Regions from separate parts of the Neobacillus sp. PS2-9 genome, predicted to be linked through region 2. Evidence: predicted binding sites of a transcription regulator. Region 2 holds the regulator's gene; the other holds the start of a gene.

Region 1 (8,265 bases), 2.3 Mb from region 2:
TTAATAGAAGAATAGAGCCTAATGCCACCTGGTTTCAACCGGGTGGCATTTTTCATATTTGAATCTTATTAAAGATTTATGAACTTTTTCGTATACATATTGTCATATGAAATGAACTAGTTCTATTATTAAAATATGATTCAAAAGGAAGTTTATGGGAGTGTATGTCGGAATATGACAATTAATAAGCGATGGTTTACCATTATCCTCATTTACCTAATTCCCCTTTTCTTAGATCAAACCAATCAATCTGAGGAACTTATTTGGCTTATCTATATTTTCCCTTCTGTATGGCTAGCATTCTTTTACGGCTTAAAAGGCGGATTACATGCTGCATTATTTGGAACCTTGATTCATGGTATAAACGAGTTTGTTGAAATCGTTTACAAACATAATGTTTATTCAATGAAGGAGGTTTGGAGTTTAACCATACTTACCCTTGTTAATATCACGGTAGCGATTACCATTGGAAGGTTAGTTGATAAATTAAAATCTGAGCAACACTCCTTACAAAAAGTAATAGCTAAGATGGAGTATATGGCCTATCACGATTATTTAACAGGATTACCCAATCGATGGCATTTTGAGATGAATTTAAAAACTGCCTTAGAGAAGGCATCTAGGACAAATTCATTAGTTGCTGTCCTTTTTCTCGACTTGGACAGGTTCAAGTTAATAAATGATAGTTTAGGGCACGCTGTAGGAGATCAATTATTAAAGGACGTTTCAAAGAGGATTCAACTCACAATAAAAGAAGAGGATTGTCTTGCGCGACAAGGTGGAGACGAATTCATTTTATTTTTAACGGGTTCCTCCACTAAAAAAGAGATTGAATCTATTGTATCCGCCATCCATCAGTCCATACAATTGCCTTTTAAAATTGGGAGGCAGGAATATTTTATTTCGTCAAGTATTGGAATAAGTATATATCCAACTAACGGGTCTGTATGGGAAGATTTAATTAAACAGGCAGACATTGCTATGTATACAGCTAAAGAAAATGGCGGTAATGGCTATCAATGGTATAACAGTGACATGCAACAAGAAATCCATGATATGGTTAAAATCGAAACGCAACTTAGGAAGGCATTAAAACAAAACGAATTCACTTTAAACTATCAGCCCTTGGTTGATATTAAAAATGGAAGGATCTTTGGATTTGAAGCACTCATTCGATGGAACAATGCTGATTTAGGTATGATTCCACCCTCAGAATTCATCTCTCTCGCTGAAGAAATAGGTATGATTAGTCAGCTTGGTGAATGGGTGTTAAAAGAAGCATGTATAAAAGCAAAAACCTTTTCTAAAATATGCCGGGAACCTATTCAAATTGCTGTAAATATCTCTTCCAAACAATTTCAAGAAGAAAACTTTGTAGAAATTGTTCAGCATGTACTATCAGAAACAAAACTTCCCCCTTTCCAGCTTGAACTTGAGATAACTGAAAGTGTTTCTATGGATAATATGGACACGGTAATTACTAAACTTAATTCATTAAAAGAAATGGGTATTAGTATTTCCATTGATGATTTTGGTACGGGATATTCTTCTATCAGTTATTTAAAATATCTTCCTGTTAATACATTAAAGATAGACCGTTCCTTTGTACAAAATATGTTAAATAACACAAAAGACAGGGCATTAGTGGAAAGTGTCATCTCTCTTGCAAAAAGCTTCGGTTTTAATGTAATCGCAGAGGGTGTTGAGACAGAAGAACAATTAGAGTTATTAAAATCCTTCGATTGTGGTTATGCACAAGGATATTTATTCTCTGCGCCACTACCGATGAAGGATTTATATAGACTATTTGAAGAAAACAAGAAAAAAGTTAGTGCCATTGAATATGTATCCTAGACTTGTATAATAACCAGCCGCTGGAAGAACGGCTGGTTTTATTACTAATCGACAGTACTGTATTTTGCTAGTAATTGAATTGTTGCATCGTCCATAGGCGGATTATGAAGTCCTGCTCTAACATCACGGTAATACCTTTGTAACGGATTACTGATTGACAAGCTTCTTGCACCGACTATTCTCATAGCTAAATCAACCACTGAAATAGCTGTATTAGTAACAGTTAATTTGGCAGCTCCTAATGCTGGACCTAACTTGCTCCTTTCCGCTTCATTTGAAAGATCCCATTGTTTAGCTACTCCATATAGAAAATATTCTGCTTGCATCAACTTTAATTCTATTTCACCTATTTTTTGTTGTATGTTTGGTAATTCTATAATTGCTCCAGTGATACTATTTGGGGTATAATTTTTTGCAAATTCAATCGCATAACGCTTGGCTGCTTTGGCGATGCCAAGGTAACAGGCAGGGATATGGAGCAGCCACCCGTTTGCCCTCTTCCCTTCCATGACCAATGTTTCCACAAGAAACTCTTTTGGTACAATTACATCTTCAAGAATTAAATCATGACTTCCTGTTCCCCTAAGGGAAATACTGTCCCACGTTTCATCAATACTTACTCCTTTTGTACCTCGGGGGATTAGAAAATTTCCTATGTCATCGGAATCATTTATGGTAGCAGAAACTATAAAATAATCAAGAACAGGCGACATGGTGGTAAAAGTTTTTCTTCCATTAATGACCCAGTTTTGATCTCTTTTTACTGCCCTAGTTTCTGGTTTACCACCTCGAGTCGGACTCCCTGTATTTGGTTCAGTTGCAGCGCTATTTATTAAAGCACCACTTTTTACACGTTCACAAAGATATTTAAACATGCTCTCGTTCCATGAGTTCTTTTCATGTAGATTAAATATAATCCCCATGTGCCATCCGATGGAAAGTGCTGTGGCACCGTCACCCTCTGCTATTATTTCCTGTAAGCGAATAAATTCATAAAGAGATATTTCCTTTCCTTCATATTTAGTTGGAATTGTTAGAGTTGTGTAGCCCACATCTTTTAATTCCTGAATGTTTTCAAATGGAAAACTTCCTTCTACATCCACCTGATGCGCCCTTGTTAGAAAATTTTTCGAAAGATTTCTCATGAGCTCCAATCGCTTTTCCATGGTCTCAACCGCTCGAAAGTCCACGTCATTCCCTCCCAAATCTATTTTAAAAAGTATATATTAATATTTACATTACCATAAAATTCTCGTTAGGCTGTTTGAAAGCTACAAAAAAATAAAAAAGCAATCTAGTGAATGCTTTTTTTAGGAAATATATATATGTTTGTCACATAATTCTTTTTCCTCTATCATTACTTCCTCCATTAGTTTTTTTATCTTTTTTAATGCACGATGTTGAGTGGTCTTCACTTTGCTCTCTGACCATTCGAGTGCTACAGCAGTTTCACTAATGGACATTGAATGAATATATCTTAAAATTAATACCAATCGATAATCAATAGAACATTTATCTAAACAAGAATAAAGGATATGGATTTGTTCATTTTGAAGGGAAATTTCTTCAGGTAATGGTGATAAATCTTTAAATTCATTTTTATCCCAATCAAACGTACTAATAATTCTTTTTTTCCAGCCTAAATTCTTGCGAAAGGAATCAATGGCAACATGCCGGGCAATAGAGAATAGCCAAGTTTTTTCACTGCTCTTGCCTTGGAAAGTCCCATATGATTTAAATATTCGTATATATACTTCCTGTATAAGGTCTTCAGCTTGCTCACGGCTATTAACTAAATAATATAGAAAAGAAAATAGGTCCTGATGATATTTTTCATAGAGCTCCTCAAATTGACCTGGCAAAAGATTCGCCCCCTTTCAATGGATAAGGCGAAATTTGGCCATTAAAAGTTACACTCCAGGGATAATTTTATTATTTATCAATGTTTTTTAAAAAAAGATCATTCTAGATTTGCAAATTTTTCTAAGTCACGGTTTTCTCCTATTACTACTAATACATCGCCATGATTTATGATTTTATCTGGTGATGGTGATATATTAATCTCATCTTCATGTCTGATAGCTATTACACTTAAATTAAACCTAGCCCTTAAGTCAAGCTCTCTTAATGTTTTTTCAATCATGTATTCAGGTATTTTCACTTCTTCCACACTATAGTTTTTAGAAATTTCAATGAAATTTAGCACTTTGGGTGAAAGTAACTGGTGGGCAACTCGCATCCCCATATCCCTCTCAGGAAATACAACCCAATCGGCCCCTACCTTATCTAAAACCTGTCCATGAAGCTTATTTAAGGCTTTAGCAATTACCCTTTTCACTCCCAGTTCCTTTAAAAGTAAAACAGTGAGAATGCTTGCTTGTATATCGTTTCCTATAGCCACAACGACGGTATCAAAATTTCGTATACCGATAGATTTTAATGCTTCTGCATCTGTTGAGTCCGCAATAACAGCATGCGTAACAAAAGAATGCGAATCTTCCACTCGTTCCTCATTTACATCCACACCTAACACTTCTTGTCCAGATTCAAATAACTTTTGAGCAATACTGATACCAAATCTACCTAGACCAATAACCGCGTATTGATTAGCCATTTTCAAGTCCCTCCTTGAACCCAACCTAAGAACATTAAGAAGATGGGTTATTTATACTACTTTTACCCTTGGAGGAATAAAATATTTAGCTCTTTTTTCACAGGATACACTAAAAATGATAAAATAAATTTTATTTATCAAATGCACATTATGTGTCATACCTCACTGTATTATTTTAAAAAGTGTTCTATAATACTGAAGAAAATTTTTCCATAACTGAAGAGTATGTAAGTAAGACAGTATGTTTTGGCAATAATAATACACATGGGAGTTAAGGGGGATAAATATGAATCAAGGAACAAAACAACTTTTTATTCAAACGGGAAGTCTTGTCGCAGGATTTATGGTTTGGGTGCTCATATCTTCGCTTATGCCTTATATAAAGGCAGATATACCGCTCTCATCCACAGAAATCGCTTGGGCAACAGCGGTACCGGTTATACTCGGGTCACTCCTTAGGGTTCCAATAGGTTATTGGACTAATCGCTATGGAGCACGCATACTATTCACAATTAGCTTTATCATTTTACTGATTCCTATTGCAATTATTAGTTACGCAAATTCATTATTCATGTTAATACTTGGTGGTTTTATGCTTGGGATCGGTGGAGCAGTTTTTTCCATTGGTGTTACTTCTCTTCCTAAATATTATGAAAAAGCTAAGCATGGTTTCATAAATGGAATTTATGGAGCAGGAAACATTGGCACAGCTATTACCTCCTTTTCAGCACCCGTTCTAGCCAACATGTATGGATGGAGAAATACCGTAAAGATTTTTTTAGTTATCATGTTAATCTTTACAATAGTCAATTTCTTATTTGGAGATAGGAAAGAAAAGAAAGTAAACAATTCTTTATCTGAACAAGTGAAAGAAGTTTATAAAAATCCTAAACTTTGGTTTTTAAGTTTATTTTATTTTATTACGTTTGGTTCTTTCGTGGCGTTCACTATCTACTTACCGTCCTTCTTAGTCAATCATTTTGAACTAGATAAAGTTGATGCTGGTTTACGTACAGCTGGTTTTATAGCACTTGCAACATTTTTCAGACCAGTAGGCGGATGGCTAGGAGATAAAATTAATCCTTTTCTAATCCTAATGGCGGTTTTTTTCAGTTTAACCTTTGCAGGCTTTCTACTCTCATTTACCCCATCCTTACCTATTTATTCCTTTGGGTGTTTGTTAGTTGCTTTTTTCGCCGGCATTGGTAATGGTGCGATTTTTAAGCTTGTACCATTTTATTTTTCAAAGCAGGCTGGCATAGTAAATGGAATTGTTGCAGCAATGGGAGGATTAGGTGGTTTCTTCCCTCCAATCATTCTGACTATTCTATTTGATTGGACTGGTCATTACGCAATTGGATTTATGTCCCTTTCCGAGTTTTCACTTGCAAGTTTAGTCATTGTTGTTTGGCTATACTATCAGGATAAACTAGATATTTCTGCTAAAATCGTAAACCATGCTGTTGACGGTATTTGCGTTACAGATTTAAATGGAATAATTCAGAGCGTAAATCCGGCTTTTACAAGAATTACAGGTTTTAGTGAGGACGAAGTGGTTGGGAAAACACCTAGTGTCCTTCAATCTGGCGAACATGACAATGAATTTTATAAGCAAATGTGGAATCGTTTAAAAACAGAAGGTTTTTGGGAAGGGTATATTTGGAATAAACGCAAAAATAATGAGATTTATAAAGAATGGTTAACTATTACTGCAATTAAAGATGATGTAGGGGATACAAAAAATTACGTTGGAATGTTCAATGAAGAAAAAGAATCTTAACGTAACTATATGTGGTAAACAGAGAGCTTCATAGATGAAGGTCTCTTTTGTTTTGGGCGATAAATTTTACAACTTTTTGTCAAACGTGCTGAGTTCACAGTTCCTTCACTATTTTTGTGACGAACGTCACAAAAATCATGTTACCATGTGTCTTATAGTAATAACACAAGGAACAACTTGATATTTGTGAATGAATTAGATTGCACATATAGGAGGAAAAAATCATGGCTCGAATTAATTATTGGAATCCAGAAGATGAAACGTTCTGGAATGCAGAAGGAAGAAAACACGCTAAAAGAAATTTATGGATCTCCGTCCCGTCTTTGATGCTTGCATTTATTGTATGGCAAATATGGTCAGTTGTAGCCGTCAGACTTAATGATATTGGCTTCCATTTTACAGACGAACAATTATTCACACTTGCTGCTATACCAGGTCTTGTTGGTGCGACACTCCGCTTTGTATATACATTTGCAGTTGGGTCTTTTGGTGGTAAAAATTGGACAGTGATTTCAACAGCAATCTTAGCCATCCCAGCAATCGGAATAGGTTTTGCAGTCCAAAATCCTGATACACCATTTTCAATCATGCTTCTCCTAGCAGCCCTTTGTGGTCTAGGTGGAGGAAGTTTTTCATCATCTTCGGCAAACATAAGTTTCTTCTTTCCAAAAAAGGAAAAAGGAACAGCACTTGGAATTAATGGCGGCTTAGGAAATATGGGTGTATCTGTCGTACAGTTTGTCACACCATTAATTATTACATCAGGAACTTTTGCATTGGTTGGCGATAAACAAGTTTTAGCAAATGGTCAAGAAGTATGGTTACAAAACGCAGCGTTTATCTGGGTCATTCCCATTGTCATTATGACACTTTTAGCAATCTTTAAAATGGATAACGTTCCAGGAGCAAAGCAATCTGTTGCTGATCAATTTGTGGTTGTAAAACGGAAACACACATGGATTATGACAGCACTTTATGTAGCTACCTTTGGTTCATTTATTGGTTACTCAGCTGCATTCCCACTTTTATTAAAGTCTCAATTTCCTGAACACATTTCACTTGCCTTCCTTGGGGCATTAGTGGCAGCTGCAGCACGACCTGTGGGAGGCTGGATGGCTGACAAAATTGGCGGCGCGAAAGTAACGGCTTATGTCTTAGTTATAATGGGAATTGGTGCAGCAGGTGTTATTTACTTCTTAAATGACAAGCAATTTGCTGGATTCTTAATTGCTTTCCTAGTTCTTTTCCTTGCAACTGGAATCGGCTCAGGCTCAACGTTTCAAATGATTCCAACCATCTTTATTCCAAAAGAGGCAGCACCTGTAATCGGTTTTTCTGCAGCATTTGCAGCATATGGTTCATTCTTTATTCCTAAGTTATTTGGATGGTCTGTTAAGGCGACTGGAACACCTGTTACTGCGTTCTATTTCTTTATTGGATTCTATGTTGTCGCATTTGGTTTGAACTGGTTCTTCTACCAAAGAAAAACAGTCACAGCCAAAACACTTGTAAAACAAGCCGGCTAATCCGGCTTGTTTTTTTACAATAAAAAAAACCGGGCAAAACCGTAACGGGTTCTTTTACCTATCACAAAACTTAAAAATGTATATGAAAATGACCATTAATTTGTATGTGAATTTGATGGTCATTTTTTATTGATATAACGCTGAAAATCACAAAAACAGGCGTGAAACTGTAGTCCAATTTGTATATCAAAATGTAAGATTACAGAGACTTCTGTTACCTTACATTTAAGACTGCAAAATGCTTTTTTTTATTAAAAAACCACGCTTTTTCTTTGGTCTTGGCTCTGTTATTATTCATTTTTGATTTTCGTGTAGGTATGAGAATTCATAGGCGGAGAATTTCCGGTTAATGTATAAAGAAGAAGAGTAAGAAGCAGATATAAGCGGAGATATTCCGGTTAACTGCTCTAAATAAGACAAAATCCAAAGATTTTGATCATATAACCGGAAAAACTCCCTTTATTTTTAAGGAAATATGGGTATTTCCCAAG
Region 2 (8,265 bases):
TAATCGTTTTTAAAAGCGTAGACTTACCAATTCCATTTGGACCCACAAGAGCAATGCTTTCTCCCTTAAAGGCCCGGAACGAGATCGCCTCAGATACCTTCTCACCACTGTAGCCCACAGCAAGAGAATCGACAGTTAATACATCATTCCCGGTTTGTCTTTCAATTTCAAAAGCGAAAGTGGCAGACTTTTCATCACCAAGAGGTCGGTCCATTATGTCCATTTTCTCAAGCTTTTTCCGGCGGCTTTGCGCTTGTTTGGTGGTGGACGCTCTCGCTAGATTCCGTTGGATAAAATCCTGTAAATTAGCGACCTCTTGCTGTTGTTTTTCATAAACCTTCAAATTGCGCTCATAATTGGCCGCTTTTTGTTCAAGGTAAGAACTATAGTTACCCGGAAAACGTTGGATTTGCTTGCGGGATACTTCATAGACCTGATTCACGACTTTATCTAAGAAGTAGCGGTCATGAGAGACGATTAAGATCGCGCCATCATACCCCTGCAAATATTGCTCCAGCCATGAAAGGGTATCAATATCCAGATGGTTGGTAGGCTCGTCCAATATTAAAATATCAGGTTTTGTTAGCAGTAATTTCCCCAAAGCAAGGCGGGTTTTTTGACCACCGCTTAAACTAGCAATCATGAGAGAATGATCCTGGAAATTTAAACCGTGTAGAACCGAGCGAATGTCAGCTTCAAACTGGTATCCGCCCTGTTCCTTGAATTGTACCTGGAGGGTATCATATTCTTTCAGCACCCGTTCGTACTTGCTTGGGTCTTCAAACACAGAAGGCTCGGCCATTTGCTCTTCCAGTTTGCGGAGCGATTTTTCCATGATTTGAAGGGGTTCAAATACGGTTAACATTTCGTCCCAAATGGTCAATTTGGATTCTAATCCTGTGTTTTGAGCTAAGTACCCAATGGTTACTTCTTTTGGTTTGATGATTTCGCCGCCATCATGAGACAAATGTCCGGCAATAATCTTTAATAAGGTCGATTTTCCGGCACCATTACGGCCAACTAGGGCCACACGGTCTCTCGTTTGTAATTCTAGCTTTATATTCGATAAAATAAGGTCAGCACCATAATATTTTTGTAATTGATTTACTTGCAATAAAATCATTTTATTCACCTCTATTACTTAGGACTAGTGTACCGTATAAGCGGAATGACAGCAATAACTCGGACTCTTCTAGGTGCTGTTCTTTTAAAAAATCTAGTGATTCGTTCAAAGTTTCACACACATAAAAGGAAAAATAGTGTATTATTTTTTGGTAGGAGGATTTTTTATATGGCCGAATTTACGCATTTTAATGAAGAAGGCAGAGCAAAGATGGTAGATGTCAGCGATAAGCCTGAGACAGCACGTACTGCTCTTGCTCATTCTAGCATAACTGTAAGTAAAGAGATTTTTTACAAAATAACCCATCATGAGATGAAGAAGGGCGATGTACTAGCTGTTGCCCAAGTTGCAGCCGTGATGGCGGCAAAAAAAACATGGGATATTATTCCTATGTGTCATCCCATCCCACTGACAGGTGTGAATATTTCTTTTGCATGGGAAGAGGAGCAAACAGGGAACTTTCAATTACATATTGAGGCAGCGGTGAAAACAAAGGGGAATACAGGTGTGGAAATGGAAGCGCTCACAGCTGCATCTACTTGTGCTTTAACCGTTTATGATATGTGCAAGGCAGTCGATAAAGGGATGGTTATTGGGCCAACCTATTTAGTGGAAAAAACAGGCGGTAAAAACGGTGATTTTAGAAGAAATGAACAGGTTAAATAAGAGTTAAAAAACCATTCATGGGGTGTGGGAGAATATGAGTAACGAAACGATGAAAATACCACAGGCGACAGCGAAACGGCTGCCCCTCTATTATCGATTTTTAAAGAACCTGCATACTTCCGGCAAACAAAGAGTTTCATCTGCAGAGTTAAGTGAAGCGGTAAAGGTAGACTCGGCAACGATTCGCCGTGACTTTTCCTATTTTGGGGCATTAGGTAAGAAGGGGTATGGCTATAATGTTAATTATTTGTTAACCTTTTTCCGGAAAACGCTGGATCAGGATGAATTAACAAAGGTTGCGTTAATTGGGGTCGGTAATTTGGGGACTGCCTTTTTAAATTATAACTTTTTAAAAAATAACAACACGAAGATCGAGGTCGCGTTTGATGTCGATCCGGAAAAAATGGGTACAACGATTCGCGAAGTTCCAGTTCATCATATGGATGATTTGGAGAAGGTATTAGAAAATAGTGATATTCAGGTGGCTATTTTAACGGTGCCAGCTCCTGTTGCGCAAATGATAACGGACCGACTGGTAAAAGCGGAAGTTAAAGGGATTCTAAACTTTACGCCTGCTCGGTTAAATGTACCAGGGTCGATTCGGGTTCACCATATTGACCTGGCAGTGGAACTGCAATCATTGGTTTACTTTTTAAAGCACTATCCAACAGTGGATGTAGAGGAATAGAACATGATAATAAGGCCTCTTACGATGATTCAATCGTAGGAGGTGTTTTTATTGCAAAAATTTGTAAGTTATAACTTTACACGCGTAACAGTGTTATGTTACATTGATAAATAGAAAGGGGTTTTTATCATGAGTGAGGAGTTAATCTCAAAAAAAGACCTATTAGAATTTGCGAGAATTTCCTATGGACAGTTATATAGATGGAAGCGAAAGGACCTTATTCCAGAAGAATGGTTCATACGTAAATCAACCTTTACTGGGCAGGAGACCTTTTTTCCAAAAGAGAAGATCCTAGAAAGAATCAATAAAATCCAAACAATGAAAGAAAATTTATCACTAGATGAACTGGCAGACATGTTTTCACCAAATATTTCTGACTTGCAGCTAGGAAAAGACGAGCTAGTAAAACGTAACATTGTTTCATCTGCTGTTATGAATTTTTACCTTGAGAATGAAAAAGGAAGCCCTACGTTTACGATTACTAGGATGCTTGAAGTATATGTGCTTGAGAAGCTTCTGCAATCTGGTGAGATTAATCAAGATGAAGGAAAGATGCTGCTTCAGGTGTTAAAGGAGCATGCTGCTTTAATCAAACAAAAAAGCTGTGAATTAGTCATAACAAGGAAACTTGGGGTGTCATCGTGTCTCTTGCTCATTAACGCAGAAGCGATGCATATGGATTTGGGGACGAAAATGGTTGTGCAGCTCTCACTGATGTCGTGTATGGAAGAGATCAAAGCAAAATTATTATAAAGGAGAATATACATGGATATGAAGGAAAGAGGAGACTTAGTCATCAATGGTTTCGGTGCTTCAAATGGTGGGGCGTTCCGCCAGGTCATATTGAATGGATTCGGAACGGTTAACAGTGATGTTGATTGCGTGGAGTTTGAAAGTAATGGCTTCGGGACCGTGGATGGGAATGTGACAAGTGAACAGACGAAAATAAACGGTAAAGCAAAGGTCAAGGGAACGATTGAATCCCAGCAACTATCGATAGATGGAACGGCAAAGATTGGCGAAAATCTATATGTGAAAAAATTAAAGGTTTCCGGCAAGGCGTCTGTTGGTGGAAAAGTCAAAAGTGAGGAAATCAAAATTAATGGGGTGTTAAGGGTAGAAGGAGATTGTGAGGCAGAGATTTTTAAAGCAGATTCTCAATTTGCTATAGGCGGGTTATTAAATGCCGAACAAATTACGATTCAACTTCATGGCCCATGTAAGGCAAAAGAAATCGGCGGTGAAACCATTTTGGTGAAACATAGAGGTTCCTTTTTCGAAAGTCTCATTAAACCGTTGTTTTCCACTCAGCTCGAAGTGGAATTCATTGAAGGAGACAAAATTGAACTAGAGAATACCATTGCCAAGGTGGTACGGGGGAATCAGGTAAAGATTGGCCGGAATTGCCAAATTGGTGTCGTAGAGTACCGGGAAGATTTTTCACAACATAAAAATGCTGTCGTCAAAGAAAGTATCAAAGTGTAATAGGGGGGTAGGAAAATGGAGAAAACCAGTAACCTGATCATAAATGGTTCGGGGAGTTATCCTGGCGGCCAATATAGAAAAATCAGCATAAGAGGAGAAGGAACCATCGTCAATAACGTCGACTGCTCCAGCTTTCATGTATATGGAACAAGTGAGGCGTGCGAAAATGTGAAAACACGCTCTGCTAAAATCTTGGGTGAAGCAGAGGTCAAAGGATCGATGGAGGCAGAGGAAGCACTCGTTATGGGCACAATGACCGTGGGCGGGAAGGCACATTTGAAAAAAATGAAGATTTTTGGCTTGTTAGAGACGGATGACCGATTAATTGGCGAGTCAGCCGTTATTAAAGGAAGTATCTCTGTAAAAGGTGATGTCGCGTATGAGAAATTTGACTCGAGCGGCGGCTTTGAGATTAAGGGGTTGCTCTCTGCCGACACCGTTAAAATTCTACTGAGCTTTGGTGAGAGCACAGCGGAGGAAATTGGCGGCGGGAAGATTTCGGTAAAAAGAGGATCCTGGTTTATACCATTCACCAATATTCCACTCTCAAAGAGAGCGGGTTTTCTCGATGCAAAAGTCATCGAAGGCGATGAGGTGTACTTAGAAAACACAAAAGCAGCAATCGTTCGGGGAAATATTGTGAAAATCGGTCCTGGATGTGACATCGGTTTGGTGGAGTATAGAGACGATTTGGTACATGACCCTAGCGCCACTATAAAAACAAAAACGAAGGTTTAGAGGGGGATAGGGGATGACAGCAAAAGATAGTAAATTAGGTTTAGTAGTCGCAGGATTATTATTAGGTATTTTAATGGCGTCAATGGATAATACCATTGTTGTGACCGCGATGGGGACAATTGTTGGTGACCTCGGTGGACTGGAAAGCTTCGTTTGGGTTGTTTCTGCCTATATGGTAGCAGAGATGGCGGGGATGCCGATCTTCGGGAAATTGTCTGACATGTACGGACGGAAGCGGTTCTTTATTTTTGGGCTTATTTTGTTTATGGCAGGATCCGCTTTATGTGGTACAGCCGAAACGATTACACAATTAAGTATTTACCGGGCGATCCAAGGAATTGGCGGCGGCGCACTTGTGCCTATTGCCTTTACGATTATGTTTGATCTCTTTCCACCTGAAAAACGCGGGAAGATGGGCGGATTATTTGGAGCGGTCTTTGGTCTATCGAGCATTTTTGGACCGTTGCTAGGGGCGTATATTACGGATCATATCAGCTGGCATTGGATTTTCTATATTAACATGCCGCTTGGAATTTTATCCTTGATTTTTATCGTGATGGCTTACAAAGAGTCACCGATTCATCAAAAGCAAACGATTGACTGGTGGGGAGCGGTGACATTGGTCAGCGGAGTCGTCTGCTTAATGTTCGCTCTAGAGCTAGGTGGACAGAAATATGACTGGGATTCAGTGATTATTTTAAGCTTATTTGCAGGATTTGCAATTTTGTTTGTCGTCTTTTTATTTGCTGAGACAAAGGCAAAGGATCCAATCATTTCATTTTCGATGTTTAAAAACCGGTTGTTTGCTGGAAGTACGATTGTCGGTCTGTTTTATGGGGCAGCTTTTATGGCCGGAACGGTATACATACCGATTTTTGTCCAAGGAGTGTATGGAGGCAGTGCAACGAATTCGGGGTTGATTTTATTACCGATGATGCTTGGGTCGGTGGTGACCGCGCAAGTAGGAGGGTTTTTGACGACGAAAATGAGCTACCGAAATATCATGTTTTTGTCGGCGGCTATTCTGATAGGTGGATTTTTGCTGTTAAGTACGATTACTCCAGAAACCAGCCGGGCGATATTAACGGTGTACATGATTGTCATCGGACTGGGAGTGGGCTTCTCGTTTTCGGTGTTGAGTATGGCGGCGATTCATCCATTTGGCATGGAGCAAAGGGGCTCAGCGACTTCAACAAGTAACTTTATTCGTTCCCTAGGCATGACGATTGGGATTACCATTTTTGGCACGATTCAACGAAATGATTTTACAGACGCTCTCGAAAAAGCCTTTGCAGGGATGGGACCGATGCCGAAGGGTGGAGCGTTCGGGGATTCACGGGCGTTATTATCAGAAGAAGGGCGAAAGATGATCCCTCAACAGATTCTTGATAAAATTACAGATGCTCTTTCCAGCTCGATTGTCCATACCTTTACATGGGCATTGGTACCAGCAGGTCTGGCGTTCTTGTTTATCTTTATCTTAGGCAAAGAACGAATGGTCATTCACCGGGGAGAAGCTTCAAAATAAAAGGTGTCAGGCACCATTGTGAAAATTTTACATGGTGCCTGACACCCTTTTTTGTGATTCGCCGATAAATCGTATGAATTCGCTGATAAAATTCTAGATTCGCTGATAAAATGCGTAAATCCGCCGATAAAGGTTAAAAATTCGCTGATAAAATACAATTTCTTCAGATTGAATGTAATTTTACACAAAAAAAAAGAGCTTATAGTAGCTAAAAAGTTTAATTATAGCTACTATAAGCCTTATTTTTTCAGTTTATCTTTATATTTAAAATGAAAGGTGATCATTTTTAGGCCAGATCCGAAGTCGAAGGTGGCGAGAACGACTAATAAATAGCTAAAGAAGCCCCAGCTGTTTTTTTGAACATCGTCAATAGCGAAATAAGTAAACAACCCTCCAAGAAAGAAATAAATCAAACCGGATAACAAAGGTGAACGTCTCATAAGAATCCTCCGATAAAGTTTTGAACCGCCTCAGCCTCACGCTGCAGTCTTTCAATATCGTCTTTATAGACTGATTGGACTAAGACAACCATGGTATTCATGGTCACATGGGCAAAAATCGGCACCCAAATGCGCTTGGTCTTTACATATAAAAACGCAAATGTTAAGCCCATAGCCGAATAAAGCAAAATGTGAACAGGCTCCATATGTGCTAAAGCAAAAACCACCGAGCTAATCAAAGCCGAGATGAAGAAATTAAATCGCTTATAAAGAGCACCGAAAATAATTTTTCGAAACACGATTTCTTCTAAGATAGGACCGAAAATACTTGTCACAAGGATGGCGAGCGGTAACGTGTCGATGATGGTTAGTATATCCTTTGTGTTCTCCGAGCCCATTTTAATTCCTAAAAGACTTTCGATGATGGCCGCAACATATTGAGAAAATAACGCTAAAAAGACACCAAAGATCGCCCAGGCGATGGACGAGCCGAAAGAACTGTTTCTTTCCTCTAATCTTTTTGCGTTGAATTCTTTCCGTAAGAGGAAAAGAATGATGATGAGGGCTATTGAAAAGCTTGCAATCAGCCAAATAGGTACAGCGAGCCTTTGATTAATTCCTGCATATTTAAAACCGAATAGTAATAATGGCAGTCCAACTAGACTGGAAAGCTGCATAGCAATATATACAATGATGATCCACCAATATTCTTTTTTCAAATGCTAATCTCCTTTTCGCACATCTATATAAATTAATTAAACTGTATGCTTATCTTTATTACGCTATTTTCTATTTTACTCTTAAAATGAGCCTTGTTTCAATTTAGTTGAACTATTTTAATAAGTCAGGTATAGAATGTCCTCTTATTCGCATACTTTATAAGGTTGTAAAAAATGATTTTTTTACCAAAAATTTTTGTGCTTCATACTTGCAAAAGATTATCAGATTCATTATTATAATAATTGTGTTAGCACTCATTAATCGAGAGTGCTAATAATGGCAGAATTACATATATATTTGAGGAGGTTGTTTGATTTGTTAAGACCATTAGGTGATCGCATTATCATTGAGCTTGTTGAATCAGAAGAAAAAACTGCAAGCGGTATCGTATTACCAGATTCAGCGAAAGAAAAGCCTCAGGAAGGAAAAGTTGTTGCCGTTGGTACTGGCCGTGTACTTGAAAGCGGAGAGCGTGTAGCACTTGATGTTACTGAAGGCAATCGCATTATCTTCTCAAAATACGCTGGTACAGAAGTTAAATACCAGGGTGTTGAATACTTAATTTTACGTGAAAGCGATATCCTTGCTATTGTTGAGTAAGGTTTACAAAAATATAAAATTGAAAACTTATGAGGAGGTTTTTTGAAAAATGGCTAAAGAGATTATGTTTAGTGAAGAAGCACGCCGCGCAATGTTACGTGGTGTTGATGCCCTAGCAAACGCTGTTAAAGTTACTCTTGGACCTAAAGGACGCAACGTGGTTCTTGAGAAAAAATTCGGTTCACCACTTATCACAAATGATGGTGTAACGATTGCAAAAGAAATCGAATTAGAAGATGCATTCGAAAACATGGGTGCAAAGCTTGTTGCTGAAGTA

Evidence for each region. The regulator Rex, encoded in region 2, represses fermentation and respiration genes when NADH is low (regulators of the CRP and FNR family bind a similar motif). The targets are predictions, from matches to a motif close to TTGTGAAATATTTCACAA.
Region 1: the regulator Rex is predicted to act here: its motif matches at 6,363-6,380, upstream of RCG25_RS10460 (NarK family nitrate/nitrite MFS transporter).

The regions. Positions count from the first base shown of each region.
Region 1 covers NZ_CP133269.1:2,079,517-2,087,781, reverse strand. Annotated here, with positions in the region: gene RCG25_RS10490 (small, acid-soluble spore protein, H family) at 1-15, shown strand, start outside; gene RCG25_RS10485 (putative bifunctional diguanylate cyclase/phosphodiesterase) at 175-1,854, shown strand; gene RCG25_RS10480 (acyl-CoA dehydrogenase family protein) at 1,899-3,020, opposite strand; gene sigX (RNA polymerase sigma factor SigX) at 3,165-3,716, opposite strand; gene RCG25_RS10470 (potassium channel family protein) at 3,815-4,468, opposite strand; gene RCG25_RS10465 (NarK/NasA family nitrate transporter) at 4,755-6,248, shown strand; gene RCG25_RS10460 (NarK family nitrate/nitrite MFS transporter) at 6,473-7,774, shown strand.
Region 2 covers NZ_CP133269.1:4,957,607-4,965,871, reverse strand. Annotated here, with positions in the region: gene RCG25_RS24745 (ABC-F family ATP-binding cassette domain-containing protein) at 1-1,123, opposite strand, end outside; gene moaC (cyclic pyranopterin monophosphate synthase MoaC) at 1,292-1,789, shown strand; gene RCG25_RS24735 (redox-sensing transcriptional repressor Rex) at 1,824-2,477, shown strand; gene RCG25_RS24730 (YhbD family protein) at 2,607-3,230, shown strand; gene RCG25_RS24725 (polymer-forming cytoskeletal protein) at 3,243-3,962, shown strand; gene RCG25_RS24720 (cytoplasmic protein) at 3,978-4,700, shown strand; gene RCG25_RS24715 (MDR family MFS transporter) at 4,714-6,228, shown strand; gene RCG25_RS24710 (YdiK family protein) at 6,468-6,668, opposite strand; gene RCG25_RS24705 (CPBP family intramembrane glutamic endopeptidase) at 6,665-7,387, opposite strand; gene groES (co-chaperone GroES) at 7,704-7,988, shown strand; gene groL (chaperonin GroEL) at 8,038-8,265, shown strand, end outside.